2 regions of the Nocardia sp. NPDC049935 genome follow, and region 1 is predicted to be linked to the other one. Evidence: predicted binding sites of a transcription regulator. Region 1 holds the regulator's gene; the other holds the start of a gene.
What was found. The regulator HspR, encoded in region 1, represses chaperone genes until heat shock. The targets are predictions, from matches to a motif close to ANNTGAGTNNNNNNNACTCANNT.
Positions count from the first base shown of each region.

Region 2: the regulator HspR is predicted to act here: its motif matches at 6,309-6,331, upstream of lon (endopeptidase La).

Region 1 is NZ_JBVJHV010000002.1:513,572-529,313, forward strand. It holds gene ACZ6SF_RS10620 ((Fe-S)-binding protein) at 1-3,150, opposite strand, end outside; gene ACZ6SF_RS10625 (DUF8020 domain-containing protein) at 3,619-4,419, shown strand; gene ACZ6SF_RS10630 (S1 family peptidase) at 4,849-6,162, opposite strand; gene ACZ6SF_RS10635 (S1 family peptidase) at 6,181-7,536, opposite strand; gene ACZ6SF_RS10640 (hypothetical protein) at 7,681-9,021, opposite strand; gene dnaK (molecular chaperone DnaK) at 9,514-11,361, shown strand; gene grpE (nucleotide exchange factor GrpE) at 11,358-12,077, shown strand; gene dnaJ (molecular chaperone DnaJ) at 12,105-13,277, shown strand; gene ACZ6SF_RS10660 (heat shock protein transcriptional repressor HspR) at 13,277-13,690, shown strand; gene ACZ6SF_RS10665 (FAD-binding oxidoreductase) at 13,764-14,543, opposite strand; gene ACZ6SF_RS10670 (globin domain-containing protein) at 14,592-15,742, opposite strand, start outside.
Region 2 is NZ_JBVJHV010000002.1:261,620-277,361, forward strand. It holds gene ACZ6SF_RS09450 (TIGR03084 family metal-binding protein) at 1-228, opposite strand, end outside; gene ACZ6SF_RS09455 (hypothetical protein) at 354-1,709, opposite strand; gene ACZ6SF_RS09460 (cyclase family protein) at 1,829-2,626, shown strand; gene ACZ6SF_RS09465 (thiamine pyrophosphate-binding protein) at 2,623-4,329, shown strand; gene ACZ6SF_RS09470 (cytochrome P450) at 4,277-5,548, opposite strand; gene ACZ6SF_RS09475 (TetR/AcrR family transcriptional regulator) at 5,545-6,138, opposite strand; gene lon (endopeptidase La) at 6,348-8,696, shown strand; gene ACZ6SF_RS09485 (fasciclin domain-containing protein) at 8,879-9,529, shown strand; gene sigK (ECF RNA polymerase sigma factor SigK) at 9,681-10,361, shown strand; gene ACZ6SF_RS09495 (anti-sigma factor) at 10,354-11,166, shown strand; gene ACZ6SF_RS09500 (molybdopterin-dependent oxidoreductase) at 11,366-12,952, shown strand; gene ACZ6SF_RS09505 (ABC transporter ATP-binding protein) at 12,966-14,846, opposite strand; gene ACZ6SF_RS09510 (DNA polymerase IV) at 14,919-15,742, opposite strand, start outside.

The DNA.
Region 1 (15,742 bases):
GGTCTCGGGGGTGGCCGTTTCCGGTTCGGTCTCGGCGGGGGCCTCCGGGGTCGCCTCAGCGGCGGGCTCCGGTTCGGGCGCCGGTTCCGGTTCGGCCGCAGCCTTGGCGCCCGGAGCCTTCGGACCCGGACGCTTGAAACCGGACTTCATCGCCAGACCCTTGGCCGGTTTCGACGGCTTGCTCTCCTGCGCGGGTGCGGCCGGTGCTCCGGCTCCCGCCGGAGCGGAATCGGTCGCGGTCGAGTCCGTGGGGTCGGATGTCTGCGCGGGAGCCGGATCGGCCGCAGGCTTGGCGCCGGGAGCCTTCGGACCCGGACGCTTGAAGCCGGACTTCATCGCCAGACCCTTGGCCGCGACCGTGGGCTTGGTTTCGGTCGGGGCGGAGCTCGCGGAGGCTTCCGCTTCCGCGGGCGCCTCGGACTCCGGCTCGGCGGCCGGGGCCTTGGCGCCGGGAGCCTTCGCGGCCCCCTTCATGGCGAGACCCTTACCGGGCGCCTTCGCGCCGCCCTTCATCCCCAGGCCCTTCACCGGGGGAGCGGCCTTCGCCTCGTCCGATTCGGCCGGAGCGGTTTCGGCGGGCGCGGATTCGGCCTTGGCGCCGGGTGCCTTGGCAGCGCCCTTCATCGCCAGACCCTTACCGCCGGGTGCCTTGGCGGCCCCCTTCATTCCGAGGCCCTTGGCCGGAGCCGGAGCCGCGGTCTCGCCCTCGGCGGGAGCTTTGGCTTCATCGGCGGGTGCCTTGGCTCCGGGTGCCTTCGCGGCGCCCTTCATGCCCAGGCCCTTACCGGGTGCCTTCGCGGGGCCCTTCATGGCCAGGCCGCCGCCCTTCGGAGCCGCCTTCTCCGCGGCGGGCGCGGCCTCGGCGACGGGTTCCGGCTCGGGCTCCGGTTCGACCTCGGGTTCGGGTTCGGCCTTCGGCTCCTGGATAACCGTCAGGTTCTCGGTCAGCTTCGACGGGTCGACCCGTTCGATGGATTCCAGCATCAGCTGTGCGACGTCGACGACCTCGACGCCCTCACCCTGACCCGACTCCTGGCGGGCGGTCACACCGTCGGTGAGCATCACGCGGCAGAAGGGGCAGCCGGTGGCGATCTTGGCGGGCGAGGTGGTCAGCGCCTCGTCCACGCGGTCGATATTGATGCGCTTGCCGAGTTGCTCTTCCATCCACATCCGGGCGCCACCGGCGCCACAGCACATGGACCGTTCGCCGTGCCGGGGCATCTCCACCAGATTGGATCCGGAAGCGGCCATCAGCTCACGCGGCGCGTTGTAGACCTTGTTGTGCCGGCCCAGGTAGCAGGGGTCGTGGTAGGTGACGTTCTGGGTCACCGGGGCCACCGGGACGAGCTGCTTGCCGCGCACCAGCCGGTTCAGCAGCTGAGTGTGGTGGACCACCTCGTAGGTGCCGCCGACCTGCGGGTACTCGTTGTTGAGCGCGTTGAAGCAGTGCGCGCAGGTGACGACGATCTTCTTCTTTTTCTGTTCCACGCCCTCGAACACCGAGTTCAGCACCTCGATGTTCTGCATGGCCAGCTGCTGGAACAGGAATTCGTTACCCGCACGACGGGCCGAATCGCCGGTGCAGGTCTCCTCCTGGCCCAGCACCATGAACTTCGTGCCCGCGGTCGCCAGCAGTTCGGCGACGGCCTTGGTGGTCTTCTTCGCCCGATCCTCGTAGGCGCCGGCGCAGCCCACCCAGAACAGGTACTCGTACCCGTCGAAGCTGTCGGCGTCCTTACCGAACACCGGGATGTCGAAGTCCATCTCGTTGATCCAGTTGAGCCGGTCCTTGGCGTTCTGGCCCCACGGATTGCCCTTGTTCTCCAGGTTCTTGAACAGACCCGCGAGCTCGGACGGGAACTCCGATTCGATGAGCACCTGGTAGCGGCGCATATCGATGATGTGGTCGACATGCTCGATATCGACCGGGCACTGCTCCACGCAGGCGCCGCAGGTGGTGCACGACCACAGCACCTCGGGGTCGATGATGCCGTTCACCTCGGCGTCGCCCACCAGCGGGCGCTCGGCCTCGGCGCGAGCGGCCTCGGAGATCTTCGCGAGCTTCGCCTCGTCCGGGTTGCCCTCGGCGTCCACCAGGCCGACCTCGTCGCCGCCCATATCCCGGCTGCCGCCGGCGAGTAGATACGGGGCTTTGGCGTAGCCGTGGTCGCGCAGCGACATGATCAGCAGTTTCGGCGACAGCGGCTTACCGGTGTTCCAGGCCGGGCACTGTGACTGGCAACGACCGCATTCGGTGCAGGTGGTGAAGTCCAGCCAACCCTTCCACGAGAAATCCTCGACACGGCCGGCGCCCAGGGTGTCGGTATCCGGGTCGACGTTCTCCATATCCAGGGCACGGCCCTTGGACATCATCGGCTTGGCGGCACCGAGCGCGACCCCGCCGTCGTCTTCGCGTTTGAAGTAGATGTTGAAGAACGCCGAGAAGCGGTGCCAGGCCACGCCCCAGTTGAGGTTGCGGCCCACCAGGTACAGGAACAGGCTGCCCGACAGCAGTTTGATCAGCGCGAATACCGAGACCATCACCGGGCTCGCGGGCAGCAGCTTCGCGATCTGCATGGTGAAGAAATCGGTGGCCGCGTTGGCGTGCCCGTAGGTCGCGATCTTGCCGGCCTTCACGAAGACCATGCCCAGGCCCTCGACGAGCACGATGCTCTCGATGACGTACGCGGGAGCGAACGCGGAACCGCTGAAGCGGGAGAGCCGCTCGGGTACCCGCGGATGGTTGAGCTGACGGATCACGATCAGCGTCAGGATGCCGACCACGGTGCCGATGCCGAGGATCTCGTCCCACAGGTGGTACACCGCGAGGTCGCCGATGATCGGCCAATGGAATTCGGGATCGAAGGTCTGGCCGTATGCCTCGAAGAAGAGGATGAAGCCGCCGAGGAAGCCGATCATCACCAGCCAGTGGGCCCAGCCGACGGTGCGGAACTTGTTCATCCGCGTGTGGGCCAGGAATTCCACCAGCATCTGCTTGAGCCGCGGGAAGAACGGCTGCCAGCGGTCCGGGGCGGGCTGGCCGAGCATGATGGCGCGCACGATACTGCGGACGCCGCCGAAGAACGACGCCCAGCACAGCAGGCTGAGCGCCGCTCCCAAGGTGCCCAGCGTCACTGTCAGGGCATTCATGTCGCGACCTTTCTTTCGAAGCAACACGAGGTACGGAGAACTGAGCAGTACCCGTCCGGCTCGTATCGTAACCGCCAGTAAGTTACTCGCCAGTAACTACTGGTGTCCACTGTACGATCGCCGGCAGGCTGCGGCCCGTCTGCCTGGGATTTTCGCGGCGATCGTCGCGTGATCAACATCACTGTGTTCAGTTGTTCGTCCATAACGGAACGACCTGATCAACACCGTAAAGGGCCCCCTGTGGCACGCCGTGATAAGGCCAGGCTTACCCGCGACACTTCTTACGCTTGGGAAACGAATCTCGCCTTTTGCCAGTGCATTCGATTACGCTCAGCCCGATCTATCAGGAAGCGTGACATCTCCTAACGCTCGGGGAGGATTTCCGGGTCAGTTCTGCGTTGACCCCCTCGCGTTGAGATGTGACCTCGGACACCCGATTGGAATTGGATGACACTCCCGAGATCCGCCGTGATCGCTGCACTGGTCACCGGCTCGCTCGCCATGGGCTTCGGCACAGCTCATGCACAACCGGCGGCAGCGCCGAAGGAAACCGTCAACTACGCGGTCCAGTTGCTGGAAAAGACCGTGGTCGCGACCATCAACGGCGGCACCTTCTCCATCGTCGAGAAGGAGATCTCCGACCCGAACGCTCCGCAGGAAGAACCCGTCGCGGGGGAGGCGGCCGGGGATCCCATCGCGGAAGGCGCGAAGGAAGACGTCCAGAAGGTCGTCGAGATCAAGGACAAAGGCGGCAACCTGGTGGCCTCGATGCCGCTGGAGTTCACCGCCAACGGTGTCGAGATCCCGGTGGCCTCCGAGGTGAAGAAGGACGGTTCCGTCCTCGAGATCGTTCCGGAGCGGCCGGCCGAACTTCAGGCTCTCGCACCGAACACCGTCCTGCAGCCGATCGTCCAGCCGCAGGTCGTGAAGCCGATTGCATCGCCCGCCGAGAACCAGAGTGCGATCAGCGAGTTCACCAGCAACTTCGGTCTGGCCACCGCCATCGGCGGCTTCGTGGGCACCGCCATCGGTGCCGTCATCGGCTGCGTCGTGACACTCCCGGCGGGTTGCATCCCGGGCCTGGTCACGGGTGCCGGTGTAGGCGGGATTCTCGGCACCATCGCGGTGGGAGGGCCGACCCTGGTCGCTGCCGGTGTCGAGCTGATCAACGCCATGCAGGCGCCCGCCGGGACCACCAAGTGGGCCAACGGCGGTCAGCCCCAGACCGAGCCCGCGAAGGCGGAAGCGGAAGTGGAAGCGCCGAAGTAACGGTCGATCGGTCTCGCGCTCCTCGTGAGTCGAGACCGTAGCGGCTGAGATCGCAACGAAGACAGAGGCGGTCACGGTCCTGGAGTGAACTCCGGGACCGTGACCGCCTTTTCGTGTTTCCCAGGTGTCGGGCGGAGCCGATGATGAGTCTCCGCACCGATCCAGGACCCTTAGAAACTCCGGACCTCCGGAGGCCGGTGGTGGAGTCACGGCCCGGAGTTCCGCGAGGTCGCCTAGCGGGGCGCGTATCGGTCCTGTGAGCACGAATATCCGTGGCCGGTACTTCCCCGGTGGGGGACGGGTCTTGCGGACAGCAGAAGGGCCGGCAGCTGTGCTGCCGGCCCTTCTGGTGTGCTCGATGCCGTGCGGGCCCCGTCCTTGCGGAGGTGACCCGGACGCCGCCTCCGCGTCGAACGGAGGGCGAACGGTCTAGCTCGTGCGGATGCGCAGCCCCGGGTTGTCGGAGAGCACCACGCTCACCGGCTGCGCGAACAGTTGCGGGGCGTTACCGGTGAGCACGCCCAGCAGGTTGGGGATCTCGCAGATCGGGTAGTCGGCCACCGAGGAGGCGCTGGAGATGCCCAGTGCCAGGCGTCCGGTCACGATCGGGCCGCCGCTGTCGCCGGGGAGGGCGCAGATATTGGCGGAGAAGCTCTGGGTGAGCTGACGGTCGCCGACCTGAACGGTCTGGTCCACGGCGTTCACCACGCCGCAGCTGAAGCCGGTCCGCGAACCGGACTTGCACACGGGGGCTCCGACGACCGGGGCGGCCACGCCCTCGATCGGCACCGGCGCGGCACCGGGAACCTTGACCTGGTTGTTCTCGAAGCGGCCGGCGGCCCCGTCCTCGATACCGAGGATGGAGTAGTCCTGGTTGCCCAGCACCGACTTCTGGAAGGTCGCGATCTTCGGGCCGACCTTGTTGCCGCCGAGCGATTCGTGCACGGTGGCCGCGCCGACGTTGTTCAGGTCGGGATTGCAGTGTCCGGCGGTGATGTTCACGACGTTGCCGGCCGGGCCGACACCGTTGAATCCGAAGGAGCAGCGCAGCGAGCTGTCGCCGGCGATCGAGGCGAACCCGTCACCGCCGCCGAGGCCCACGGTTCCGGCCTCGGCGACCGCCGCCGCCTGCGGCAGGGTCTCGGCGGCCACCGGCGGGGCCATCACGATCACCCGGGCCGGATCGATGAAGTTCGGCATCGGCAGGCCGGCCTTGTCGACCCGGACCGCGATGCTGTTGTTCACGGTATCGATCACGACGCCGCGCACCAGCGCGGACACCGCCGCGGGCTGGCCGTCGAGCCAGCGCTCGAACGCGCTCTTCTCGCCGCGCAGCGTCGATTCGCTCTTGGCGACGTTACGGACCACGAAACCGCTGCCCTCGGCCGCACCGCGCGCTTCGTCGGCGCCGGGGCCGGGAGCCAGGGCCACTACGCCCTTGCCCTGCTCGTCGAGCCAGGAGCCCGCGAAAACCTGCGGGAACTGCCGCTGGGCGGTGGTGGCGAACGCCGCCACCTGCTGGGCCGTATCGGCGCGCGCCAGGTACTCCTCGGGGGAGATGTGCAGATCGCGCTGCAGCGCCGCGACGAGGTCGCCGGGCAGCCCGGGAGCGGGTTCGGGGGCGGCCGAGGAGACCGCGGTGGGGCCGAACAGCAGCACGGCCGCCGAGGCGGCGATCGCGGCACGGTGCAGCCGGTTTCTGGACGGCGACTCTCGCCGTTTACCTATGCGTGGCATGAGCATGCAGAGACTATATCGGGCTCACCCGGCGTTCGGCCGGGTTCGTACGCTGATGCCGCTGCCGACGCCGCCGGCGGCGGCGGCGTCGGCCTGCGAGAGGATGGCGCGGATCGGAATGCCGAGCGTGGCGGTGCCGCCGTACTGGGCCAACGCGATATTGGCCTTACCGCAATCGGGTGCGTCGGCGGCGTTCGAACCGCTGGTGATACCGAGTGCCAGGGTGCCGGTGACGATGGCCCCGCCGCTGTCGCCGCCCAGGGTGCAGGCCGAGCTGGCGAAGCCGCGGACCGTCTTGGCCTCGCCCTCGGTGGTGAACAGCTGGGTCTCCACCCGGTCGGCGACGACGAAGCCGCAGGTGAAGGTGGAGGACTGCCCGGACTTGCAGACCGGGGCGCCGGTCACCGGATCGGCGGTGCCGGTGATGGTGAGGGTGGTGCCGTTGGCGCCGCGGACCGAGGGCTGGTCCATTCCCGCGCCGACCGCGCGCTCGTTCAGCTGGATCACCGAATAGTCCAGGGTGCTGGGGCCGCCCAGTTCGGACTGGATGAATGTGCCCAGCTGCGGGCTCGCCGGGATATTGCGGATATTCGGGCCGTAGACCGAAGCCTTTTCGTCGCCCTTGTCGAGATTGGGGTTGCAGTGCCCGGCGCTGATATTGAGGGCGTTTCCGCCGGCGTCCACACTGTTGAAGCCGAACGAGCAGACGTCCACGCTGCGCAATTCGGCGTCGTCCAGCGGGCCGGGGGCGCTGATGTAGGTATCGCCGCCCATCGGGTGGTGTTCGACGGGTCCGCCGCCGTCCGGGGAAAGGACGACTTTGATGTTGGCGATCAGCGTCGGCAGATTGAGCATATGAGCCAGCGGCGTATTGGCGACATTCACGACCAGCTGGCTGTTGAGGAAGTCGATGGCGATCGAATTGATCACCTGGGAGATATCCCGGGGCTGCCCGGCGACCCATTGATTCAGTTGCGTCAGCGACGTTTCCAGCGCGGCGGCCGAAACCGGGGCCAGCCGGGTCTGGTAGCCGTCGGCGCTGGCGACCTTGGCGGCGTCCGGGGAGGTGACGGCGACGACCGGCTTACCTTCCGGGTTCATCCACGCGCCCGCGAAGACGTCCGGGCGTTCGGTCCGGAATTCGCTCGCGTAGGACTGCAATTGCTGGGCTCGGGCCGACCGGTCCAGGTATTCGGTCGGGGTCATATCGAGATCACGGGACAGCGCTTCTACGAGTTCGGCCGGGAGATCCTCGGCTCTGAGCTGTTCGGGTGCCGGGTCGGCCGTCGCCGATGTCGCACCGAACAGGGGAGCCAGGAGGACGGTCGAGCTGATGACGGCAGCCTTGACCGCGGCGCGACGCGCCACCGACTTGCGCATGGAGTCCCTTCGTAGGCACTTGTGTGCCAGATAATCCGCGGCCACGGGCTTGAATCCGTTGGCGCGCAGGTTTCCTCGAGCAGTGACCGGGTGCCGGGGTGGCCGGAATACACCGGTCAGGCGAACACTCTATGGCACAAAACGCTATCTGGCTTCCTCTTGACGACCTTCTTTGGATCCGGTGTCGGGAAGGTCCATTTCGGGGTTCTCGTCGGTGGGAAATGGCATCGGAAACGGGAAGAACTCGAAACCGTTCGACGGCCGGGTCTTCGTCGTAGGCGTTTCGGTTCCGGTGGTCGGTTCGGTGAGCGTCGGCCCCGGGGTCTGGGTGACGCCGGTCGTGGTGGGCGCCGGGGTGGGGGTGACGGTCGGCGGCGGTGGTGGTGGTGGCGGCGGAGGCTCGGCGTAGGTCGGCTCCGGCTCGTAGGTCGGCTCGGTTTCGTAGGTGGGTTCCGCCGGAGGCGGGGCCATCGGCTGTGGCAGGACGGGCGGCGGGACCGGCGAGGCGGCGGGTGTCTCGGTGACCGTGGGGGTCGCCGGGGTGCCGGGCTCGGCGGATCCACGGCCCAGCAGGACCGCGACGCCGACGGCGCCGATGATCACACCGCCGAGGGCGGCGGCGGCCACCAGTCCCGCGGTCCGGCGGACGCCGTTGCCGGAGGCGGGCCGGGCCGCCGGCGCGGGGGGCGCGGCCTTCGCCGCGACCTTGCGGGCGCCGGTGGCGGGCGCGGCCGCGGGCACGGCGGCGGACGGAGCGCTGATCGCCGGGCGTTCCGCGGCGGGTGCGCCCAGCCCGGCGGCCAGTACGCCCAGGCTCGGACCGCCGTAGGTGGCCTCCGGGTCCATGGCCGGTGAGATCGCGGAATACGCCTTGGCCGGGGTGTCGCCGCCGCGCAGTTTGGGCATGACGATCGTGTCGAGGAACGAGTTCTCCGCGGTCGTGGGGTCGGGCGGGGTGGCCCCGGCCGGGGTGTCGAGGACCACGGCGAGCGCGGCCCGGCCGGCGTTCTCCGCGAAGTAGCGGCCGGTTTCGGCCGCGGTCAGTCCGGCGGGCCGGGCCGGCAGGTCGTCTTCGCTGATCAGGGCGACCGTTTTCAGCCCCAGGTAGTCCAGTGCGCCGCGCAGGGCCAGCACCTGCGCGACCGGCCAGTCGGCCGGATGGGTGGCATAGAACTCGGCCGGCCCGTGCAGATGGTCGGCGGTCAGGTTGATCAGGCAGAACATCGCGGTGGCGAGGAGGTCCTCGCCACGGAACGCCTCGCCCTCGTCCACCACCACACCGGCCGGGTCGCCCACCGCCGCGACGAACCCGGTGATCGTATGGGCGTGGTCGGGCGGTGCGTGCGTGCCGCCGAGGACGGCGTCGCCGTCGTCGGACATGTGCAGCACCGGTTCCCGGAGGATGAAATGCGGATCCGCGCCGTCGCCGACGACCGCTGCGGCGCACACGTGTTCCGCGATGTGCAGGCCGACCCCAGTGGCCATCCTCGGATCCTCGCTTCGACGTACTCGTCCAACAACCACGACACGGGTTCGCCCGTGACCGGCCCGGCGGCGGGCGCCGGGTCACCACGGGCGGAGCATTGACAATAACTCCGATTCGGCACCGGCGGGGATCCGGGCGGGACGGTGCGCAGGTGCCGGGTACGGCACAGCTGGGTCACGATGTCGTTGCGGCGGGGTTCGGCGGGTTGATCGCGGGAAGACTGGTGCGGGCTCCGCCGTACGGGGGTGCGGGAATAGTTCGCCGGAGCCCGGGGTTGAGCTTTTCGACAATGTTGAGTGAACTCGGCTCAAGTTTGACTTGACGGCTCGCCGGGCGGCGGGCAGGATTGAGCCGACCACGCTCAGTATTGCTGGGACCGTGCTCTACGCCGTGCCTGGGGCCGGCCCGGAACGCCGGCTCCCCGGAGCCGGGGTACGTGGGCGAACAGGCCCGTACAGACACAAGCAGTCGGAAAAAATGAGGAGGAACAAATGGCTCGTGCGGTCGGAATCGACCTCGGGACCACGAACTCGGTCGTCGCCGTTCTCGAAGGTGGTGAGCCGGTCGTCGTCGCCAACTCCGAGGGTTCGCGCACTACGCCCTCTGTCGTCGCGTTCGCGAAGAACGGCGAGGTACTGGTCGGGCAGCCGGCCAAGAACCAGGCCGTGACCAACGTCGACCGCACGATCCGTTCGGTGAAACGCCATATCGGCACCGACTGGACCGTGGAGATCGACGACAAGAAGTACACCTCGCAGGAGATCAGCGCGCGCACGCTGATGAAGCTGAAGCGCGACGCCGAGTCCTATCTGGGTGAGGAGATCACCGACGCGGTGATCACCGTCCCCGCCTACTTCGAGGACGCCCAGCGTCAGGCCACCAAGGAGGCCGGGCAGATCGCCGGACTGAACGTCCTGCGCATCGTCAACGAGCCCACCGCGGCCGCGCTGGCCTACGGCCTGGACAAGGGTGACAAGGAACAGACCATCCTGGTCTTCGACCTCGGTGGCGGCACCTTCGACGTCTCGCTGCTGGAAATCGGCGAAGGCGTCGTCGAGGTCCGCGCCACCTCCGGTGACAACCACCTCGGTGGTGACGACTGGGACGAGCGGGTCGTGCAGTGGCTGGTCGACAAGTTCAAGTCGAGCTCGGGTATCGACCTGACCAAGGACAAGATGGCGATGCAGCGGCTGCGTGAGGCCGCCGAGAAGGCCAAGATCGAACTGAGCTCCTCGCAGAGCACCTCGATCAACCTGCCCTACATCACCGTCGACGCGGAGAAGAACCCGCTGTTCCTCGACGAGCAGCTCACCCGCTCGGAGTTCCAGAAGATCACCTCGGACCTGCTCGACCGCACCCGCGCGCCGTTCCAGTCCGTGGTCAAGGACGCCGGGATCAAGGTCGCCGATATCGACCATGTCGTCCTCGTCGGCGGCTCCACCCGGATGCCCGCGGTCTCCGAACTGGTCAAGGAACTGACCGGCGGCAAGGAGCCCAACAAGGGCGTGAACCCGGACGAGGTCGTCGCCGTCGGCGCCGCCCTGCAGGCCGGTGTGCTCAAGGGTGAGGTCAAGGACGTCCTGCTGCTCGATGTGACCCCGCTGTCGCTGGGTATCGAGACCAAGGGCGGCGTGATGACCAACCTCATCGAGCGCAACACCACCATCCCGACCAAGCGCTCGGAGACCTTCACCACGGCCAACGACAACCAGCCGTCGGTGCAGATCCAGGTGTTCCAGGGTGAGCGCGAGATCGCCGCGCACAACAAACTGCTCGGCTCCTTCGAGCTGACCGGTATCCCGCCGGCGCCGCGCGGTGTGCCGCAGATCGAGGTCACCTTCGATATCGACGCCAACGGCATCGTGCACGTGACCGCCAAGGACAAGGGCACCGGTAAAGAGAACACGATCAAGATCCAGGACGGCTCCGGTCTGTCCAAGGAAGAGATCGACCGGATGGTCAAGGACGCCGAGGCGCACGCCGCCGAGGACAAGGCGCGCCGTGAGGAGGCCGAGACCCGCAACCAGGCCGAATCGCTGGTACACCAGACCGAGAAGTTCATCGCCGACAACGAGGACAAGGTCCCGGCCGATGTGAAGACCAAGGTCGAGGCCGCGATCGCGGAGGCCAACGAGGCGCTCAAGGGCACCGACACCGCCGCGGTGAAGGCCGCGGTGGAGAAGCTGGCCACCGAATCCCAGGCACTCGGTCAGGCGATCTACGAGGCCCAGGCGCAGGAGGGCGCGGCGTCCGGTAACGGTGCCGCCGCGGACTCCGGTGACGACCAAGTGGTCGACGCCGAGGTCGTGGACGATCCGGTCGACACGGAGAAGAAGTGACGAATACGGGAAACGCAGGGAACACGGGAGATTCCCCGGAGCCGGTGGAATTCGTCGACAAGCGCAAGATCGATCCGGAAACCGGTGAGGTCCGCGAGCAGGCCGGGGCGGCCAACGGCGCCGCTCCGGCCGGGGGCGAGGAACCCGTCGCCCCGCAGGCTCCACAGGCCGGGCTCGAGGACGACGCCACCGCGGCGGCGTCCGCCGGGGCCCCGGCCGGTGCGAAGGACGAACTCGCCGAGCGGACCGCCGATCTGCAGCGTCTGACGGCGGAGTACACCAACTACCGGCGCCGGGTCGAACGGGATCGCAAAACCGCGATCGACAACGCGAAGGCGGCCGTCGTCACCGAACTGCTCGGTGTGCTCGACGATCTGGACCGTGCCCGCGCCCACGGTGATCTGGAGACCGGCCCGCTGCGGTCGGTGGCCGACAAATTGTCCGAGGCGCTGCGCAAACAGGGACTCGAGGAGTTCGGATCCGAAGGCGAACCCTTCGACCCGAATCTGCACGAGGCCGTTCAGCACGAGGGCGCCGGGCACGATCCGGTGATCGGCGTGGTGATGCGCAAGGGTTACCGCTTCGGAGAGCGGGTGCTGCGGCACGCGCTGGTCGGGGTCACCGACGGTGTGGGAGATACCGCGCCGGACCCCGGCACCGCGGCAGCGACCGCCGGGGTGGAGGCATCGGATGCTGATGCCGGCTCCGGTAATTGACGATAGTGCGAGAGGAGGAGACGCTCGGTGAGCCAGCGGGAGTGGATCGAAAAGGACTTCTACAAGGAGCTGGGCGTCTCCTCCAACGCCTCCACCGACGAGATCAAGAAGGCGTACCGCAAGCTCGCCCGTGATCTGCACCCGGACGCCAATCCGGGTGACGCCCAGGCCGAAGAACGGTTCAAGGCCGTCAGCGAGGCCCATACCGTGCTGTCGGATCCGGCCAAACGCTCCGAATACGACGAGACCCGCCGCTTGTTCTCCGGCGGCGGGTACGGCCGGGGCGGCGGCTTCACCCCCGGCGGCGGTGGCGGGTTCTCCCAGAGCTTCGATCTGGGCGATCTCTTCGGGCAGGGCGCCGGCGCCGGTGCCGACGGCGGACTCGGCGATCTCTTCGGCGGTCTGTTCAACCGGGGCGGCGGCACCACGCGGACCGGTCAGCGGCCGCGCCGGGGCGCCGATGTGGAGGCGGAGACGACCCTCGGTTTCCGCGAGGCGGCCAAGGGCGTCACCGTGCCGTTGCACCTGACCAGCCCGTCTCCCTGCACCACCTGCCACGGCAGCGGCGCCAAACCGGGCACCAGCCCGCGGGTCTGCCCGATCTGCAACGGCAGCGGTGTGGTGAGCCGCAACCAGGGCGCGTTCGGGTTCAGCGAACCCTGCGACGACTGCCGCGGGACCGGATCGATCATCGACGATCCGTGCGTGGACTGCCAGGGCAGCGGTATCCAGAACCGCACCCGCACCATCAATGTCCGGATTCCACCGGGGATCTCCGACGGTCAGCGCATCCGCCTGGCCGGGCAGGGCGAGGCCGGGCTGCGGGGCGCGCCCTCGGGCGACCTGTTCGTCACGGTGCGCGTCGGCCAGGACAAGGTCTTCGGCCGGGCCGGCGATGACCTCACGCTGGCGCTACCGGTCAGTTACAGTGAATTGGTGCTCGGCACGACCGTATCGGTGCCCACTCTGGAGGGCCGGGTCGGCGTGAAGGTGCCACCGGGCACCGCGGACGGCCGCATCCTGCGGGTGCGTGGCCGCGGGGTTCCCAAACGTGGTGGCGGAGCCGGTGATCTGCTGGTCACCGTGAAGGTCGCCGTGCCGCCGAAGCTGGACGACGACGCCGTGGCCGCCATGCGCGCGCTGCAGGAGGCGGAGAAGGCCAGCGGCTTCGATCCGAGAGCTGGATGGGCAGGTGCGTGATGTCCACTGATCCGAAGCGGACACCCGAGGGTGGTGCTGCGCGAGCCGAGTATTTCGTGATCTCGGTGGCCGCTCAGCTGGCCGGTATGCACGCGCAGACGTTGCGTACCTACGACCGGCTGGGTCTGGTCACTCCGCAGCGCACTTCGGGTGGTGGCCGGCGCTATTCGGAACGGGACGTGGAACTTCTGCGCGAAGTGCAGCGGTTGTCCCAGGACGAAGGCGTCAATCTGGCCGGCATCAAACGGATCATCGAACTCACCAACCAGGTGTCCGAACTCCAGCAGCAGGTGGTGGAGCTCTCCGCGGCTCTGGAGCGGGAACGCAGCCGGCCGGACTACCGTCCGGAACTGATCCCGCCCCAGCGCAATACCGCCCTGGTCGTCTGGCAGCCCCGCAACCGGCGACGGTAGCCGGGCCCACCCGCTGTCTCGAGGGAAACCCCGTGGAGTCTTCCACGGGGTTTCCTTCGTCCGGCGATTCCCCTCAGGCGCCTTCGAATTGGATGCGTTCGGGTGGGGTGCCGGTATCGAGGAGGCGTTCGACCGTGGAGCGGGTCATGGCCGGGGAACCGCAGACCAGCACCTGATGGCGGTTGAAGGAACCGTAGGAGCCGACGACGTCGGCGAGGGTGCCCTGGATGAGGTCGTCCTCGTCGAATCCGATGTCGACCCGGTGGCTTTCGTGCCACTGGTCGGGCCAGGACGGATCTTCGAGGCGTTCCACGACCGGGACCACGGTGAGCCAGGGCAGGCTGTGGCCGAGCAGCACGAGCATATCGGCGGCGTACAGGTCGCGAGGGGAGAAACCGCCGAAGAAGAGGTAGGTGGTGGGTGGTGCGGGATGCCGGGCCAGTTCCAGGATCTGGGAGCGCAGCGGCGCCAGGCCGGTGCCGCCGGCGATCAGGACCACCTCCTCACCGTCGGGGTCGATGGTGAACATGCCCTGGGGTTCGGAGAGTTTCCACCGGTCGCCGACCGCGGTATCGGCGACGATCCCGCCGCTGCACCAGCCGCCCGCGACCGTGCGGACGTGGAATTCCATCTTGCCGTCCATCGAGGGCGGCAGGGCGGGGGAGAACCGGCGCCGCATCCCCGGGAACTGCGGGACCTCGACCTGGACGGACTGCCCCGCGGTGAAGGGCACGTAATCGCCGATCAGCCGGATCACCGCCGTATCGTGGCGCAGCCGGTGGTGTTCGACGACATCGGCCATCCAATACGCCTGCCGGGGCCGGTCGTGGGACAGGCGGGGGTCGTTGGTCATACGCGGGCCTCAACCCTTTCGGGGCCTGGTGTTCGGTGGGGCACCGGATCACACCGGGTCGGTGCTGATGATCTCTTCCGGCGTGCCCACCGCGAGCAGCGCGCGCCGGGTGTCGGCGATCATCGTCGCCGAACCGGCGATCTGGATCTGCCGATCCTCCCATGCGCCGAAGCTGGCGACCACGGCGCCGAGGTTGCCGACGAGCCGGCGGTGCATTCCGTAGGGCGCGTCCTCGGTGGGGTGCGGGTACCACCAGGGGTTGGTCTTGTGTTCGCAGACCGGGACCACGGTGAGCCACGGGTTGCTCTGCGAGAGCTGCCACATGTTCTCGACGTCGTAGAGGTCGCACGGGTAGACGCCGCCGATGAAGAAGTGCACCCGCGGATTGATACCGCGCCGGCCCATCTCGATCAGCTGGGCCCGCAGCGGGGCGACCCCGGTGCCCGAGCCGATCATGAGCACATCGCTGCCGCGGTCCGGATCCACCTGGAGGCCGCCCAGCGGACCGCCGATGAGCCACCGGTCGCCGACCTTGGTCTCGCCGACGATGGACGGGCTCACCCAGCCGCCGCGGACCTTGCGGACGTGGAATTCGATCTCGCCGTACGGGTTCGACGGGATCGCCGGGGACAGGTAGCGCCACATCCGCGGGCGCTGCGGTACCGAGACCGGGACGTACTGCCCGGCCAGGTAGGGAATCGGATCGTCGGACTGCAGCCGGACGATGGCCAGATCGTCGAGGACGTGCCGGTGGCCGACGACGGTGGCCTCCCAGTAGGGCGGGGCGTCGTCGGAATTGGCGCCGATCGCCATGGCGGCCGAGATCAGCAGGCAGACGTCTCGCCAGCCCTCGGCGAGTTCTCTGGTCCAGTAGCGGCCGTTGTAGTTCTGGAAGGCGGCGTAGAGCGCGGGCCCGGCCTGATCGTAGTGCGCGGCCTCGACGCCGTACTTGCGGTGATCGCGGGCGAGCTGTTCGAGGAACTTCTGCGCACGGTCCCAGTCCTCCAGATGGTCGAGCATGTACTGGATCGCGGTGACCAGTCGTTTCGCCTGCATCTCCATCGCCGGAGGAAACAGTTCTCGCAGCCGCGGGTCCTCCGCGAACAGGTGACTGTAAAACGCGCTGACCAACCGCTCGGGTCCAGCCGGAGTGTCGAGCACCGACTGGAAATTGGCGCGGACCAGCGCTGCCGAACGCG
Region 2 (15,742 bases), 250 kb from region 1:
GGCGGCGGTCAGTAGTTCCGTGAAGGCGGTGCCGCCGGTGCGCGCGTCGGTGGCGGCGCGGGCGGCGACCTCATCGGTCCAGGCCAGGTGGCCGATTTGATGGGCGATGGTCCAGCCGGCGGCGGGGGTCTGCCGGGTCCAGTCGGCGGGCGCCAGGCCGGCCACGAGACCTTCCAGTTCGGCGCCTTCCGCGTCGAGATCGCGTAGTAGCGCGTCCAGGTCGGCCATCGTCGCTCTCCTCCGTCGCGCACCGGTTCCCGGTGCTCTGTCAGCATCGCAGCGGGCCGAGAAAAATACAAGCACGCTTGCTTGTATTTCGGGCGGGGCTCCGCGCGGAACGGTTTACGCCGGGTCTACCAGCCGAAGAGCAGCAGGTGGGTCGCGCCCACCAGCAGCCCGAGCGCGGCGCCGTGCAGATACAGCAGCCAGGCGTCCTGCTCCACCGAGGCGTAGAACATCTCCATGAACTCGCCGGGGGTCAGCTGCTGGAGTTTGCGGGCCGCGAACTCGTCGATCTTCTCCGCCTGCTCGCGGATGAAATCGGCATCCTCCACCAGCGAGGGCGCCAGGCCCACCGCCGCACCCGCCGCGCCCACCTTCAGATTGTCGAACTGCCGCCGGCCGAACGCCGCGCGCACCACCGAGGTGGTCCGGCCCAGCTGCCGGTGGATCTCATCGGAGATGAGCTGTTCGAGCAGAATCCGGGTCTTGTCGCCGTTGGGGCCGTTCAGCAGCTCGTCGGACAGATTCGGCAGGGTCAGCACCTGGTAGGCGAGGATATGCGCCAGATCGGTCGCCGCCTGCGGTTGCCGTTTGGCCAGCAGCGCCTGTTTCCACAGGTACTTGTAGCGGGGCTGGGGATCGCCGGGGGTGAACACCACGCGGATGGCGATGATGTTCACGATCACGCCGATGGCCGCCGAGACCAGCAGCACGATCACCCAGGCCGGAACCCATCCCCACACCGGAATGTCGTGGTGGATATGCAGATAGAGCGCCAGCAGCAGACCGAACGGCGCGCCCAGCAGGCCGATCCGCACCATGAACTTCAATTCCGGGGCGGCGATGGTGGTGGTGAGATCCTTCAAGATCTGCGGATTTTCCTGCAGATACCGGATCACGAAACCTTTGACATCGATGAGCTGATCCACATTGTCGCCGAGCGAGGCGAAGGCCCGGCGGGCCAGTTCCGGCATCTCGCGTTCGACCCGCTGATAGATGAGCTGGCGCATGGCGCGCGGCAGGGTCTGCCACAAATCCGGGTTCTCCCGGTTCATCACCTCGTCGACAATGGTCTTCACCTGTTTCTGCGCGAGCGCGGCGACGTAATCGGCTATTCCCTCGAGATCCAGTTCGTGGATGAAATCTCGCGGACTGCCGATTCGCATCAATGCCTTGTCGACACAGATACTGGCCATCTTCTCGGCGCGCGCCGGTATGAAACCCTGGAAACCGAGCTTCGAACCGTCCTCGGAAAAAGTCGGCAGCACCTGCACCCGCCGGGGCAGATACGGGTAGAGCACATCGAGACCGGGAATCCGGACGCCCCGGAACAGCAGCGGCCAGAAAAGCATCAGCACGCCGGTCCAGTTGGTGAGCCAGCCGGCCGCGGCGCTGAAAATGGGGAAACTGACGAGATCCACCACGAATTTGGTCTGACCGGTGAGTTCTTCCCAGTTGATCAACACTCCGGACGAGAGTGTGATCATCGCGCGCTCCCCCTCGGGCCGGATCGTGAATCGGAGATCATCACATTGTCACCGGGCCGTCCCGGGTGTCAATCAGCGCCACCCGTGCCGTGACCGCCGCTCAGGAATAGGGTGCCGATATGACCAACCCGCCGCCCGCCCCGGTGCTCACCGATTTCCTCGACGCTCTTCTCGCCGGACGGCTCGAGGTCATCGATCTCACCACCCCGCTCAGTAGCGCCACCCCCGCGTTGCGCCTGCCCGCGCCGTTCGCCAATCTCATCGACTTCGGGCTCGAAGAGGTCAGCGCCTACAACGAGCCCGGCCCCTTCTGGCGGCACAACAACATCCACACCGGCGAACATATCGGCACCCACCTCGACGCACCGGTGCACTGGATCACCGGCCGCGACGGCGACGACGTCTCGCAGATCCCGGTGCGGCGCCTCCTCGGCGCGGCCGCCGTGCTGGACCTCACCGCGCAGGTCGCGGCCGACCCCGACTACCTGCTCACCGTCGCCGATGTCGAGGAATGGGAGAGCCGCCACGGCCGGCTCACCGCCGGGACCTGGCTGCTGCTGCGCACCGGGTGGGAAGTGCGGGGTGGATCGGAGGCCGAATTCCTCAACGCCGACGACACCGGTTCGCACACCCCGGGTGTGGCCGTCGACTGCGCCCGCTGGCTGGCCACCGAACGCGATATCACCGGGCTCGGTGTGGAAACGGTCGGGGTGGACGCCGGGCTGGCCGGTGGATTCGACCCGGCCTTCCCGGTGCACCACTACTTCCTCGGCAACGACAAATACGGACTCACCTCGCTGCGCAACCTCGGACGCCTGCCCGCGACCGGCGCGATGCTGGTGGTGAGCCCGCTGCCGATCGTGGGCGGCACCGGAAGCCCGTCGCGCGTGCTGGCCGTGACCGGAGCGGCCGGATGACAGCAGGCCGGGTGCCGGACAATCCGCCGGCCGGCGCGCGACAGCCGGTCTACGGGCCGACCGTCGCCGATGTGGTGGGCCGGCTGCTGGCCGATCTCGGTGCGGGGCACTGCTTCGGGGTCGTGGGCAGCGGCAATTTCGTGATGACCAACGCGCTGCGGGCCGGCGGAGTCCCCTTCACCGCGACCCGGCACGAGGGCGGCGCCGCCACCATGGCCGACGCGTATTCGCGGATGTCGGGGCGGGTCGGCCTGGCCTCGGTACATCAGGGCTGCGGGCTCACCAACGCCGTCACCGGAATCGGCGAGGCCGCCAAGAGCCGGACGCCGATGATCGTGCTCGCCGCCGACAGTCCGGCCGCCGCGCTGCGCTCCAATTTCCGGGTGGACCAAGACGCGCTGGTCCGCAGTGTGGGCGCGGTGTCCGACCGGGTGTACTCGGCGCAGACCGTGGTCGCCGATGTGACCCGCGCCTACCGCACCGCCGTCACCCTCCGGCGCACGGTGGTGCTGAATATCGCCATCGATGTCGCGGCGGCCCCGGCGACCGTCACCGGGCCGGTCGCGGCGACCGTGGCTCCCGCCCGGGTACGGCCCGACACCGGCTCCGTGACCCGGCTCGCCGAAACCCTGCGTACCGCGCGGCGGCCGGTATTCGTGGCAGGCCGGGGCGCGCGCGGCGCCGGGCCGGTGCTCGCCGAACTCGCCGCGGAATGCGGCGCGCTGGTGGCCACCTCCGCCGTGGCCAACGGGCTTTTCGCCGGGGACGAATTCGGCCTGGGTATCTCCGGCGGGTTCTCGACACCGGCCGTGGCCGATCTCATCGCGGGCGCCGACCTCATCGTGGGCTGGGGGTGCGCGCTGAACATGTGGACCATGCGTCACGGCCGCCTGATCGGTCCCGAGACCACGGTCGTGCAGGTGGACGACGATATCGACGCCGTCGGCGCGCACCGCCCGGTCGATTTCGGGGTGATCGGCGACTGCGGCCTCACCGCCGAGGACGTACTGGCGCGAGTCCGTGGCGCGGGAACCGGCGACGGTTATCGCACCCGGGAGGTGGCCGCGCTGCTCGCCGCGGCGGGCCGCTGGCGTGATGTGCCGGTCGAGGACACCTCCACCGGCGAGCGGATCGATCCCCGGGTGCTGTCGATCGCGCTCGACGACCTCCTGCCCGCCGAGCGGGTGGTCGCGATCGATTCCGGGAACTTCATGGGCTACCCGGCCACCCATCTCGCCGTGCCCGACGAATTCGGTTTCTGTTTCACCCAGGCGTTCCAATCCATCGGACTGGGCCTGCACACCGCTATCGGCGCGGCCTTCGCCCAGCCGGGACGGCTGCCGGTACTGGGCACGGGCGACGGCGGTTTCCTGATGGCCGTCGCCGAACTCGACACCGCGGTACGGGCCGAGTTGCCGCTGGTGGTGATCGTGTACAACGACTCCGCCTACGGCGCCGAGGTGCACCACTTCGGCGACGCCGACCATGCCACGGTGACCTTCCCGGAAACCGATATCGCCGCCATCGCCGAGGGGTTCGGGGCCGCCGGCACGACGGTGCGCACCGTCGGCGACCTCGCCGGTGTTCGCGGCTGGCTCGACGACTACCGCGCGACCGGCCGCGGCCGCCCGCTGGTGATCGACGCGAAGATCACCAGCGACGGGGGCGCATGGTGGCTGGCGGAGGCATTCGCGGGCCACTGACCGTCGCGGGCGCTCCGAGGTCGACCGGCTGGCTGCGCAGCCCACGCAGGACCGGGCTCGCGACGCGCCGGGGAGTTCCCGCGGGGGCCATCGCCGGCACGCGGCGCACGAGTTCCTCGATGGCGGCGGTGGCCTCCAGCCGGGCCAGGGCGCTGCCGATGCAGTAGTGGATGCCCGCACCGAATGCGAGCTGATCTCCGATGTTCGGGCGGTCGAGCCGGAACTCGTCCGGCTCGGGGAATTGCCGTGGGTCGCGATTGGCCGATCCGACCAACGGCAGTACATAGCCGCCGGCGGGAATGGTGGTGCCGCCCAATTCGACATCGGTGGTGGCGACCCGCAGTAGTGCCTGCGCGGGCCCGTCGAAGCGCAGCGTCTCGGCGACTGCCTGCGCGGCCGAGGCCGGGTCGGCGTGTAATTGCCGCTGGAGATCGGGCCGGTCGAACAGCGCCAGCGCGGTGTTGGCGATCAGGTTCGTGGTGGTCTCATGGCCCGCGACCAGCAGCAGGATGCAGAAGTTCACGGTCTCCGCGGTCGTGAGCGCCTCCTCGCCCGTGCCGCTCACCAGGGAGCTGATCACATCGTCGCCGGGCGCGCGCCGTCGCCGCCGTATCGTGCGATAGAAGAACCAGGAGATGGCGATCGCGCTGCGGATCATCGCGGTCCGGCTGCCCCCGGTCAGCAGGCCGTCGATGAGTCCGTCCGACCAGCGTTTGAAATCGTCGCGGCGGCCGGCGGGTACTCCGAGCATTTCGGCGATGATGATGGCCGGAAGCGGGGCGGCGAGATCGCGGACCAGATCTGGGTCGCGGGTAGCGGTCATTTCGTCGACCAACTGTGTGGTGACCTCGCGAATCCGCGGTTCCCAGGCCGTGATCCGGCGCGGTGTGAAAGTGCGGCTCACCTTCCGGCGCAGCATCGTGTGGTCGGGCGGATCGCTGGTCAGCAGCACGCGGACCGCGGGTATGCCGGAGAGGAGGTTGTGCAGCCATGCCGGGCCGGTCATCGTCGGGTTGAAGGGATCGGACCCGATGGCCGAAACGGCGGAGGAGAAGCGGTGCGCATCGCGCAGGACGGTGCGGACATCGTCGTAGCGGCTGACTATCCAGAGATCGGGGTCGGTGGAGTGGTAGACCGGCGCCCGCTCTCGTAGCAGCGCGTAGGCGGGGTAGGGATCCTCGATAACGGCGGGATCGTTGAAATCGAAGGTATGGCTCATCGTTTCGCCCCCATTGCGGCAAGGAGAGTGTCGACCCATTCGTCGACGAATCGGTCGTCGGTGGTTCCGAGGGGGCGGTGACGGTAGATATTCGTCATCACCCAGTAGTTCTCGATGGCGCCGAGCCAGATCATGGTCATGGCATCGAAATCGCGTTCGGGCAGGCTCTCCTGCGCGGCCCGGTCGGCCAGCCAGCCGGACAGGTACTTGTACGAGGGTGTGAACAGCCGCTCCCGGGCCTGTGCCATCACCTCGGGAAACTGCTCGGACTCCTTCATCATCACGCGAATCAGGTTGTGCCAGTTCGACATCAACAGCAGGGAACCGCGTGCCACGAGCACGAGTTCGGCCCGCAGATCGCCGAGCGGAAACATCGGCGCCAGCGCGAACCCGGTCTCGGCGAGTTGGATGGCCGCCTCCACGGCGGCAGCCAGTACCTGCTCTTTGGATGCGAAATGGGTATAGAGCGACCCGGAGCGCGGGGACAGCCCGGCGGCTTTCTCGATCGCCGCGACGCTGGTGGACGCGTATCCCTGTTCGGCGAAGAGCCGCAGCGCTTCGGCGACGATTCGCTCCCGGGTACTGTCCACGTCGGCTTCTCCAATCGACCGCTTGGATAAACCAATCGTACGTTTGGATCGAGAGCCGGCGCAATGTACAGCGGCGCGGTCCGGAGAAACCCGCGCGGCGGCCGGGAATCGACGGAAATTCGCCGTCGGCGAACATGGGGGCTGGGGCGGAACAAAGGCAAACCTCTCGAAGTTGAGTCCCAGTAGCTCAAGTATTGGAGGTTGCGTTCGTGACTACACCCCAGAATCTTCCGGTGCTGTTCCTGACCGATCCCATCGTGCTGCCCGGCATGGTCGTACCGATCGAACTGGACGAATCCGCACAGGCGGCGATCGACGCCGCACAGGCCGCGAAGACCGAAGCCGTCCTGCTCGCCCCCCGCCTCACCGAGGGTTACGCCTCCTACGGCGTGATCGCCACCATCGAACAGATCGGCCGGATGCGCGGCGGCACCCCCGCCGCGGTGCTGAAGGCGGAACGGCGTGCGAAGATCGGCCACGGTGTCACCGGCCCCGGCGCCGCGCTGTGGGTGGAGGCCGAACCGGTCGACACTCCCGCCGCCGACGGTCGCACCCGCGAACTCGCCGCGGAGTACAAGAAGCTGGTCGTCTCGGTGCTGCAGCGGCGCGAGGCGTGGCAGATGGTCGACGCGTTCAACCAGCTCACCGATCCCTCGGCCATCGCCGATACGGCCGGATACGCCGCCTACCTCTCCACGGATCAGAAACGTGAACTGCTGGAGACCCCGGATGTGACGGCCCGGCTGAACCGGCTGATCGAATGGACCACCGCGCATATCGCCGAGGCCGAGGTCACCGAGAAGATCGGTGACGAGGTCCGCGAGAACATGGAGAAGAGCCAGCGCGAATTCCTGCTGCGCCAGCAGCTCAACGCCATCCGCAAGGAACTCGGCGAGGACGAACCCGACGGCGCAGACGACTACCGCACCCGGGTCGAACAGGCCGATCTGCCCGATTCCGTACGGGAGGCGGCGCTGCGCGAAGTGGGCCGGTTGGAGCGGTCCAGTGATCAGAGCCCGGAAACGGGCTGGATCCGGACCTGGCTCGATACCGTGCTCGAACTGCCCTGGCAGGTCAAAACCACCGACTCCACGGATGTGGCGGCGGCGCGGGCCGTGCTCGACGCCGACCACCACGGGCTGGACGAGGTGAAGGACCGCATCGTCGAATACCTGGCGGTCCGGGCGCGGCGCGCGCAGCGCGGACTGGATGTCGTGGGCGGGCGCGGGTCCGGCGCCGTGCTGGTGCTGGCCGGACCGCCCGGGGTCGGCAAGACCTCGCTCGGGGAATCCGTGGCGCGGGCGCTGGGCCGTGAGTTCGTCCGGGTCGCCCTGGGCGGCGTGCGCGACGAGGCGGAGATCCGCGGGCACCGCCGCACCTATGTGGGCGCCATGCCCGGCCGGATCGTGCGGGCCGTCAAGGAGGCCGGTTCGATGAACCCGGTGGTCCTGCTCGACGAGGTCGACAAACTGGGCGCCGATTTCCGCGGCGATCCCGCGTCGGCACTGCTCGAGGTGCTCGACCCCGCTCAGAACCACACCTTCCGCGACCACTACCTGGATATGGACCTCGACCTGTCCGACGTGCTGTTCCTGGCGACGGCCAATGTCATGGACACCATCCCCGGCCCGCTGCTGGACCGGATGGAAGTGATCACGGTGGACGGCTACACCTCCGACGACAAGGTCGCGATCGCCCGCGACTTCCTGCTGCCGCGGCAGCTGGAACGCAACGCGCTCACCGCCGACGAGGTGCGGGTCACCGACGCGGCGCTGCGCGAGATCGCGGCCGACTACACCCGCGAAGCGGGAGTGCGGCAGATGGAACGCTTGATCGCGAAGGCGCTGCGCAAGGCCGCGACCCGGCTGTCGGAGGTCCCCGGCAGCGATACCGCGCTGGTCATCGATATCGCGGATCTGAAGGACTACCTCGGCCGTCCGCGGTTCACCCCGGATTCGGCCGAACGTACCGCGGTGCCCGGCGTGGCGACCGGACTCGCGGTGACGGGTCTCGGCGGTGACGTGCTCTACATCGAGGCCAACACCGCCGAGGGCGAACGCGCCCTGACCCTCACCGGTCAGCTGGGTGACGTCATGAAGGAATCCGCGCGGATCGCGCTCACCTATGTGCGGTCGCATCTGGGCGAGATCGGTATCGAATCCGCTGTGCTGGACCGCAATCTGCACGTCCACGTCCCGGCGGGCGCGGTGCCCAAGGACGGGCCCTCGGCCGGTGTCACCATGGTCACCGCGCTGGTGTCGCTGGCGCTGGGGCGCCCGGTGCGCTCGGATGTCGGGATGACCGGTGAGGTCACGCTGAACGGCCGGGTCCTGCCGATCGGCGGGGTGAAGCAGAAACTGCTGGCCGCCCAGCGGGCCGGGCTGAAGACAGTGTTCATCCCGGCGCGTAACGAGCCCGATCTGGACGATGTGCCCGCCGATGTGCTGGCCGATCTCGATATCCGGCCGGTGGGCGATGTCGCCGAGATCCTGGCCTACGCCATCGAACCGGTCCGGGAAGCGGATCTGGACGGGCGGACCCTGGCGGTCAGCGCCTGATCCGCCGAGAACAGCGGGCCGCGGCCGAACCGGAAACGGTTGCCGCGGCCCGCTTTCGCGTGCGTGTTCTCCGGTCGTTACCGTCGCGCACCCATCCGCACCGGCAGGCCGGCCGAATTCCGTCCAACAATGTTCGCAGCGCGGCCGCACGGGTCGTCCTGGCCGGAAAGTGATGGAATTCCATGAAGCACATACAGCGTGTGGTGCTACTGGCGGCGATCTCGTCGACCGCGCTCCTGGGCGCCACCGGATGTTCGAGCGAGGAGAGTTCCGCCGACGCGCCCGCTCCCGCGAGCAGCGCTCCGCAGACCTCCGCCGCCGGTGCGGCCGACGATCCGGCCGCCGGTCTGGTGGGCGCCGGCTGCGCCGAGTACGCGGCGCAGGTGCCCTCCGGCGCGGGCTCGGTCGGCGGGATGGCCCAGGATCCGGTGGCGGTGGCCGCCTCGAACAATCCGATGTTGAAGACCCTGGTCCAGGCGGTGTCCGGAAAGCTCAATCCGCAGGTGAACCTGGTGGATACGCTCAACGGTGGCGAGTTCACGGTCTTCGCGCCGGTCGATTCGGCGTTCGGGAAACTCGATCCGGCGGCCGTCGAAGGTCTGAAGACCGATTCCGCGGCCCTGACCGATATCCTCACCTACCACGTGGTGCCCGGCCGGATCGAACCCGGCGATATCGCCGGCGACCACACCACGGTGCAGGGCGCCCCCGTGACGGTTACCCGCGCGGGCGACGATATCGAGGTCGGCGGCGCGTCGGTGATCTGCGGCGGCGTGCAGACCGCGAACGCCACGGTCTACATGATCGACGGGGTGCTCATGCCGCCCGCGTGAGCGATTCGTGCCCGCCTGCCTGCCCGGTGGACCAGACTGAGCCCATGATGCGCCAGGATCGCCACAGTGACCTGCACAACAACCGGGAGTTCGACCCCATCCCCGGACCCGGGGGCGGCGAACACCTTGCCATGCAGTGGAGGGCACGATCATGACGAACTGGCCGGATTCCGGCTCCGGTCCGATCCGCCTCCGGGACGCCGGACCGGAGCTCGGCGACGGCGACGGTCCCGAGGCATGCGCCGCCCGCCCGGCCGGCCACGACGATCGGGCCACCGCCCGTCGCCACGCCGAACTCCTGCAGGCGGCCGGGAGCGGTGACCGCGCGGCGTTCACCGACTTCTACCGGGAGACCAGTCCCCGGGTATTCGGGCTCGCGCGGCGGATCCTGCGCAGCCCGGCCGCGGCCGAGGAGGCCACCCAGGAGGTGTATCTGCAGGTGTGGTCGGCGGCGGCGCGGTACGACCCGGCCCGGTCGAGCGCGATCGGGTGGCTGATGATGATCACCCACCGCCGCGCGGTCGACCGGGTACGGGCCGAGGAATCGGCCACCGGACGCGAAATCGTCTACGGGCACACCCATCTGGGACGCGACCACGACATCGTCTCCGAAACCGTGCACCAGCGGCTGGACGAGGCGGCCGTCCGGGACTGTCTGGACGTCCTGACCTCCACCCAGCGGGAGGCGGTCGCACTCGCCTACTACAGCGGGCGCACCTACCGGGAAGTCGCCGACCAGCTCGAATCACCACTGCCCACCATCAAGAGCCGTATCCGTGACGGTCTGAAACGGCTCCAGAACTGCCTATCAGGGGTTGCCTCCGATGCCTGACACCTCACCACCCGATTCGCCGGGTGGCCACAGCGACCTGATGGACCTGGCCGTCCCGTACGCCCTCGACGCCGTATCCGATGCCGAGGGCGCCGAAATCGAACAGCGGGTGCGCGCGGCCGGTCCGGACACCGTCCGGAGTTTCGACACCACCGTCCGCGAGGTCCGGGAGGCCATGGGGGCGCTGTCGGTACTCGACGCGCAGCCGCCTCCGGCCCATGTGGAAGCCGCGATCCTCGCGGCGCTCGATTCGCTGCCCGGAGCTCGTTCGGACGTGAACACCGGCGCTTGGGCAGGGGCGGCCGCCGGGTCCGTCGCGGACCAGGACGCCGACGAATTGGCCCGGGCCCGGCGCCGCCGGACCATGCGACGGCTCGCGGCCGCCGCCGCGGCGGTGGTGGTCGCGGCCGGCGTCGCCATCGGTATCGGCGTGTTCGAGGAGACCGGCGAGGGTCCGGACGGGACGATCTCCGCGCAGCAGGTCCGGGAGCGGGCCGACGCCCGCACGACCACCGCCGCCATCGGCGCCGGCACGCTCACCGTGCACAGTTCCGCCGAACTGGGCGCCGTCACGGTCTCCTTCGACGCGGTGCCCGCGCCCCCGGACGGCAGCGACTACCAGCTGTGGCTGATCGACGCGAGCGGGGTCCCGCGGTCGGCCGGTGTGCTGCCCGAACTGCCCGCCGAGGATGCCCCCTACATCACCGAATTCGCCACGTCCGACCAGCTCGCGGTGACCCTCGAACCCGACGGTGGATCGCCGGCGCCGACCACGTCTCCGCTCGGCGCGGTGACCCTGGGCTGAGCGTCCGCCGATACCGGCCCGCGCCTTCCCGGCACCGGTCCGGTCACGGCCGGCCCTGCTCCGACTGCGATATCTGACGGTTCGGCGACGCCTGTTCCGGCCGTCTTCCCCGGTCGTGCCCGGAATGACACCATCCGCAGCGGGGAGTCTGTACGAACCCCCGGCAGCGGGCGGTGGCCCGAGCAGGAATGAGGCGGTCATGCAGAACACAACCGGAACCACGGAAAGCGATTCGCGAAGCCCGGACGGTCGCGGGATCGGCGCGGTCGCGGCGGGACTGTGCGGTCTGCTGGCCGCCGCGATGGTGCTCGGGATCGCGGAACTGTTCGCCGGCCTTATCGATCCGGACGCCTCCCCGTTCGTGTCGACCGGCGCGACCGTGGTCGACCACACCCCGGCCGCGTTGCGCGAGTTCGCCATCGAACAGTTCGGCACCCGCGACAAGGCGGTGCTCTTCCTGTCCATGGCGGTGGTGATGGCAGTGCTGGCCGTGGTCGCCGGGTTGCTGGAACGACGCGGCCCGTACGGCAGTCTGCTGCTGGTGGCGCTCGGCCTGATCGTCTGTGTGCTGGTCCTGTTGCGTCCCAACGCGACCCTGGTGTTCGCGCTTCCGATTCTGCTCGGGGTCGCGGCCGGTGTCGCCACTCTGCGCTTCCTGATCGCGCGGGCGCCGGGGAACGACCCGCGCACCGAACCGAGCACGGGGCCGGCCACCGATCCGTCGCGTCGAAAGTTCCTGGCCCTCGCCGCCGGGGCGGCCGCGGTCGCGGCGGGAAGCGCGGTGGCGGGGCGCTGGATCGGGGAGCGGATGCGCGCGGTCGCGGCCGATCTGGAACAGTTCGTCCTGCCCCGGCCGCGGGTTCCCGCGGCGCCCGTCCCGCCGGGAACCGATCCGCCGGTGCGCGGGCTCACCTCGTTCGTCACCCCCAACGCCGACTTCTACCGGATCGATACCGCCTTGCGTATTCCGGCGGTGACCAGCGAGGACTGGCGGTTACGGATCCACGGCATGGTGGACCGCGAAATCGTGCTGAGTATGGACGATCTGCGCCGCCGGCCGGCCGTGGAGAAGATCGTCACGCTCACCTGTGTATCCAACGAGGTCGGCGGCGACCTGATCGGCAATGCGCGCTGGGTCGGCTATCCGCTGGCGGAGTTGCTCGCGGAGGCCGGGGTCCGGCCGGACGCGGATATGGTGCTGTCCACCAGCGCCGACGGTTTCACCGCCGGGACCCCGGTGGCCGCCCTCACCGACGGCCGCGACGCCCTGCTGGCGGTGGGGATGAACGGACAGCCGCTGCCGGTCGAACACGGCTACCCGGCCCGGATGGTGGTGCCCGGTCTGTACGGCTACGTCAGCGCCACCAAATGGGTGGTCGATCTGGAACTCACCAGATTCGATATGGCCGAGGCGTATTGGACCCAGCGCGGCTGGTCGGCGCGCGGCCCGATCAAAACCGCGTCCCGGATCGATGTTCCGGCCGCGTTCGGCGACCTCGCACCGGGACCGACCGTGGTGGCCGGGGTGGCCTGGGCGCAGCAGCGCGGTATCGCGGCGGTCGAGGTGCAGGTCGACAACGGCCCCTGGCAGCCCGCCGAGCTGGCGCCGGAGTACTCGCTGGACACCTGGCGCCAGTGGACGTGGCGCTGGGACGCCCCGCCCGGTGCGCACACCCTGCGGGTCCGGGCCACCGACGCGAAGGGGAACGTGCAGACCGATCAGCGCGCGAGCCCGGCACCCGACGGCGCCACCGGGTGGCATTCCCGGTCGGTCACCGTCGGGTGAGGTGGGGCGCGGCTCAGGCCACGGCGGGCGCCGGATCGTCGGCGAACTGGGTCCGGTACAGCTCGGCGTAGCGTCCGTCGGCGGCCAGCAGTTCGGTATGCGATCCGCGTTCCACGATCCGGCCCGCTTCCACCACCAGGATCTGGTCGGCCGCGCGGATGGTGGAGAGCCGATGCGCGATCACCAGCGCGGTCCGCCCCTGCAGCGCTTCGGTGAGCGCCGCCTGTACCGCGGCCTCGGAGGTCGAATCGAGTGAGGCGGTGGCCTCGTCGAGGACCACCACGCGCGGCTGTTTCAGCAGCAGCCGGGCGATGGTGAGCCGCTGGCGTTCACCGCCGGAGAGCCGGTATCCGCGTTCACCGACCACCGTATCGAGTCCATCGGGCAGCGCGGCCACCAGATCCCGCAGCCGGGCCCGGGTCAGCGCGTCCCAGATCCGGTCCTCGGTGGCGGCCGGATCGGCCAGCAGCAGGTTGGCCCGGATGGTGTCGTGGAACAGGTGCCCGTCCTGGGTGACCAGCCCGACCGTGTCCTGGATGGAGCGGGTGGTCAGCTCACGCACATCGGCGCCGTTGAGCCGCACCGCGCCGGAATCGACATCGTAGAGCCGCGAGACCAGTTGCGCGATGGTCGATTTCCCGGCCCCCGACGAACCGACCAGCGCGATCAGCTGTCCGGGTTCGGCGCGCAGCGTGACGCCGTGCAATACCTCCTCGCCGCCGCGGGAGTCCAGGGTCGCCACTTCCTCCAGCGAGGCCAGCGAAACCTTCTCCGCGGACGGGTATCCGAAGCGGACCGCGTCGAATTCCACCGCGACCGGCCCCGCGGGCACCGGCCGCGCGCCGGGCGCGTCCGTGATCAGCGGGTCGAGGTCGAGGACTTCGAAGACGCGCTCGAAACTCACCAGGGCGGACATGATCTCCATCCGGGCACTGGCCAGCGCCGTCAGCGGTGAGTACAGCCTGGTCAGCAGCAGCGAGAGCGCCACCACCGCGCCGGCGTCCAATTGCCCGCGCAGCGCGTACCAGCCGCCGAGCCCGTAGACCAGGGCCACCGCCAGCGCGGAGACCAGGGTCAGCGCGGTGACGAACACGGTCTGCACCATGGCGGTGCGCACTCCGATATCGCGGACCCGCTGCGCGCGCAGCGCGAACTCGGTGGATTCCTGCCGGGGCCGGCCGAAGAGTTTGACCAGGGTGGCTCCGGGCGCGGAGAAGCGTTCGGTCATCTGGGTGCTCATCGACGCGTTCAGACCCGCGGCCTCACGCTGGATATCGGCGAGCCGGTCGCCCATCCGGCGGGCCGGGATCACGAAGGCCGGGAGCAGCAGCAGCGCCAGCACGGTGATCTGCCAGGACAGCTGCAGCATCACCACCAGCGTGAGCGCCACCGTGACCAGGTTGGCGACCACACCGGACAGCGTGTCGCTGAACGCGCGCTGGGCGCCGATCACATCGTTGTTCAGGCGGCTGACCAGCGCGCCGGTGCGGGTGCGGGTGAAGAACGCGATCGGCATCCGCTGGACGTGATCGAACACCGCGGTGCGCAGATCCAGGATCAGCCCCTCGCCGATACGGGCCGACAGCCACCGGATCACCAGGCCCAGGCCGGCGTCGAGTACCGCGAGGCAGGCGATCGCCACCGCCAGCAGGATCACCGTGCGCGGCGCCGAGCCGCCGACGATATCGTCGACCACCCGGCCCGCGAGCAGCGGCGTGGCGACCGCCAGCACCGCCGCCACCACGCTGAATACCAGGAACGCGCCCATTCGCCGCCGGTGCGGCCGCGCGAAGCCGAGGATGCGCCGGGCCGTGGTGAGGCTGAACGCCCGTTCCTCGCCGGGAGCGTTCATCCGCCGGTACATCTGGTCCCAGGCCACCGATTCCATGCTCATCGACATGTCCTTTCGCTCCGGAGCCGATTCAACTCCAGAGCACCGACACTAAAAGCTGAACCTTTATTTAGGTCAAGCGCCGGTATCGGGCGACTCCGCCGGCGCGAGTTCGAGACGCACCCCGAGCAGACGGATGGGCCGGTCGAGCGGGAAACGGTCGAGGACGCGGTGTGCTGTCTCGACGACGACGGCCACGTCGGTGGTGGGTTCGGCCAGTTTCGACTGTTTGCTGCGGGTGTAGAAGGTGCTGGTGCGCACGGTGACCGACACCCGGACCGCGATCCGGCCCGCCGCCGCGATCTCCTCGGTGACCTCCGCCGTCAGCCGTGCCACCTGGGCGTGTATCTCGTCGAGGTCGGTGAGGTCGCGGGGAAAGGTCTCCGATTTGCTGCGCCCGACCGGTGGCGGCGGCCGTTTCACCACCTCGGTATCGCCCGCGCCGCGGCTCATCACCCACAGATACGGTCCGTTGGTCGGGCCGAATTCGGCGGCCAGCCGCGACCGGTCGGCGGCCATGAGATCGCCGATCGTATGGATATCCAGGTCGGCCAGTCGCGCCGCGATCCGGTTGCCGATTCCCCAGAGCGCGTCGGTGGGCCGGTGCGCCATCACCTCCGACCAGTTCGCGGCCGTCAGCCGGAACATGCCCTCCCGCGCGCCCGGATGATCGGCCGGGGTATCGGCGGATTTCCCGACGGATTTGGCGAACCCGGTGGCCAATTTGGCGGTGAGCTTATTGTCACCGATACCGATAGCGCAGGTCAGGCCGAGTTCGGCGATGGCAGAGCGAATCGCTCGGGCGGTCCGCTCGGGCTCGTCCGGGTCCCCGGGGTCGTCGGTATCGACCGCGACGAACGCCTCGTCCCAGCCCCACACCTCCACCTGATCGGTGAACG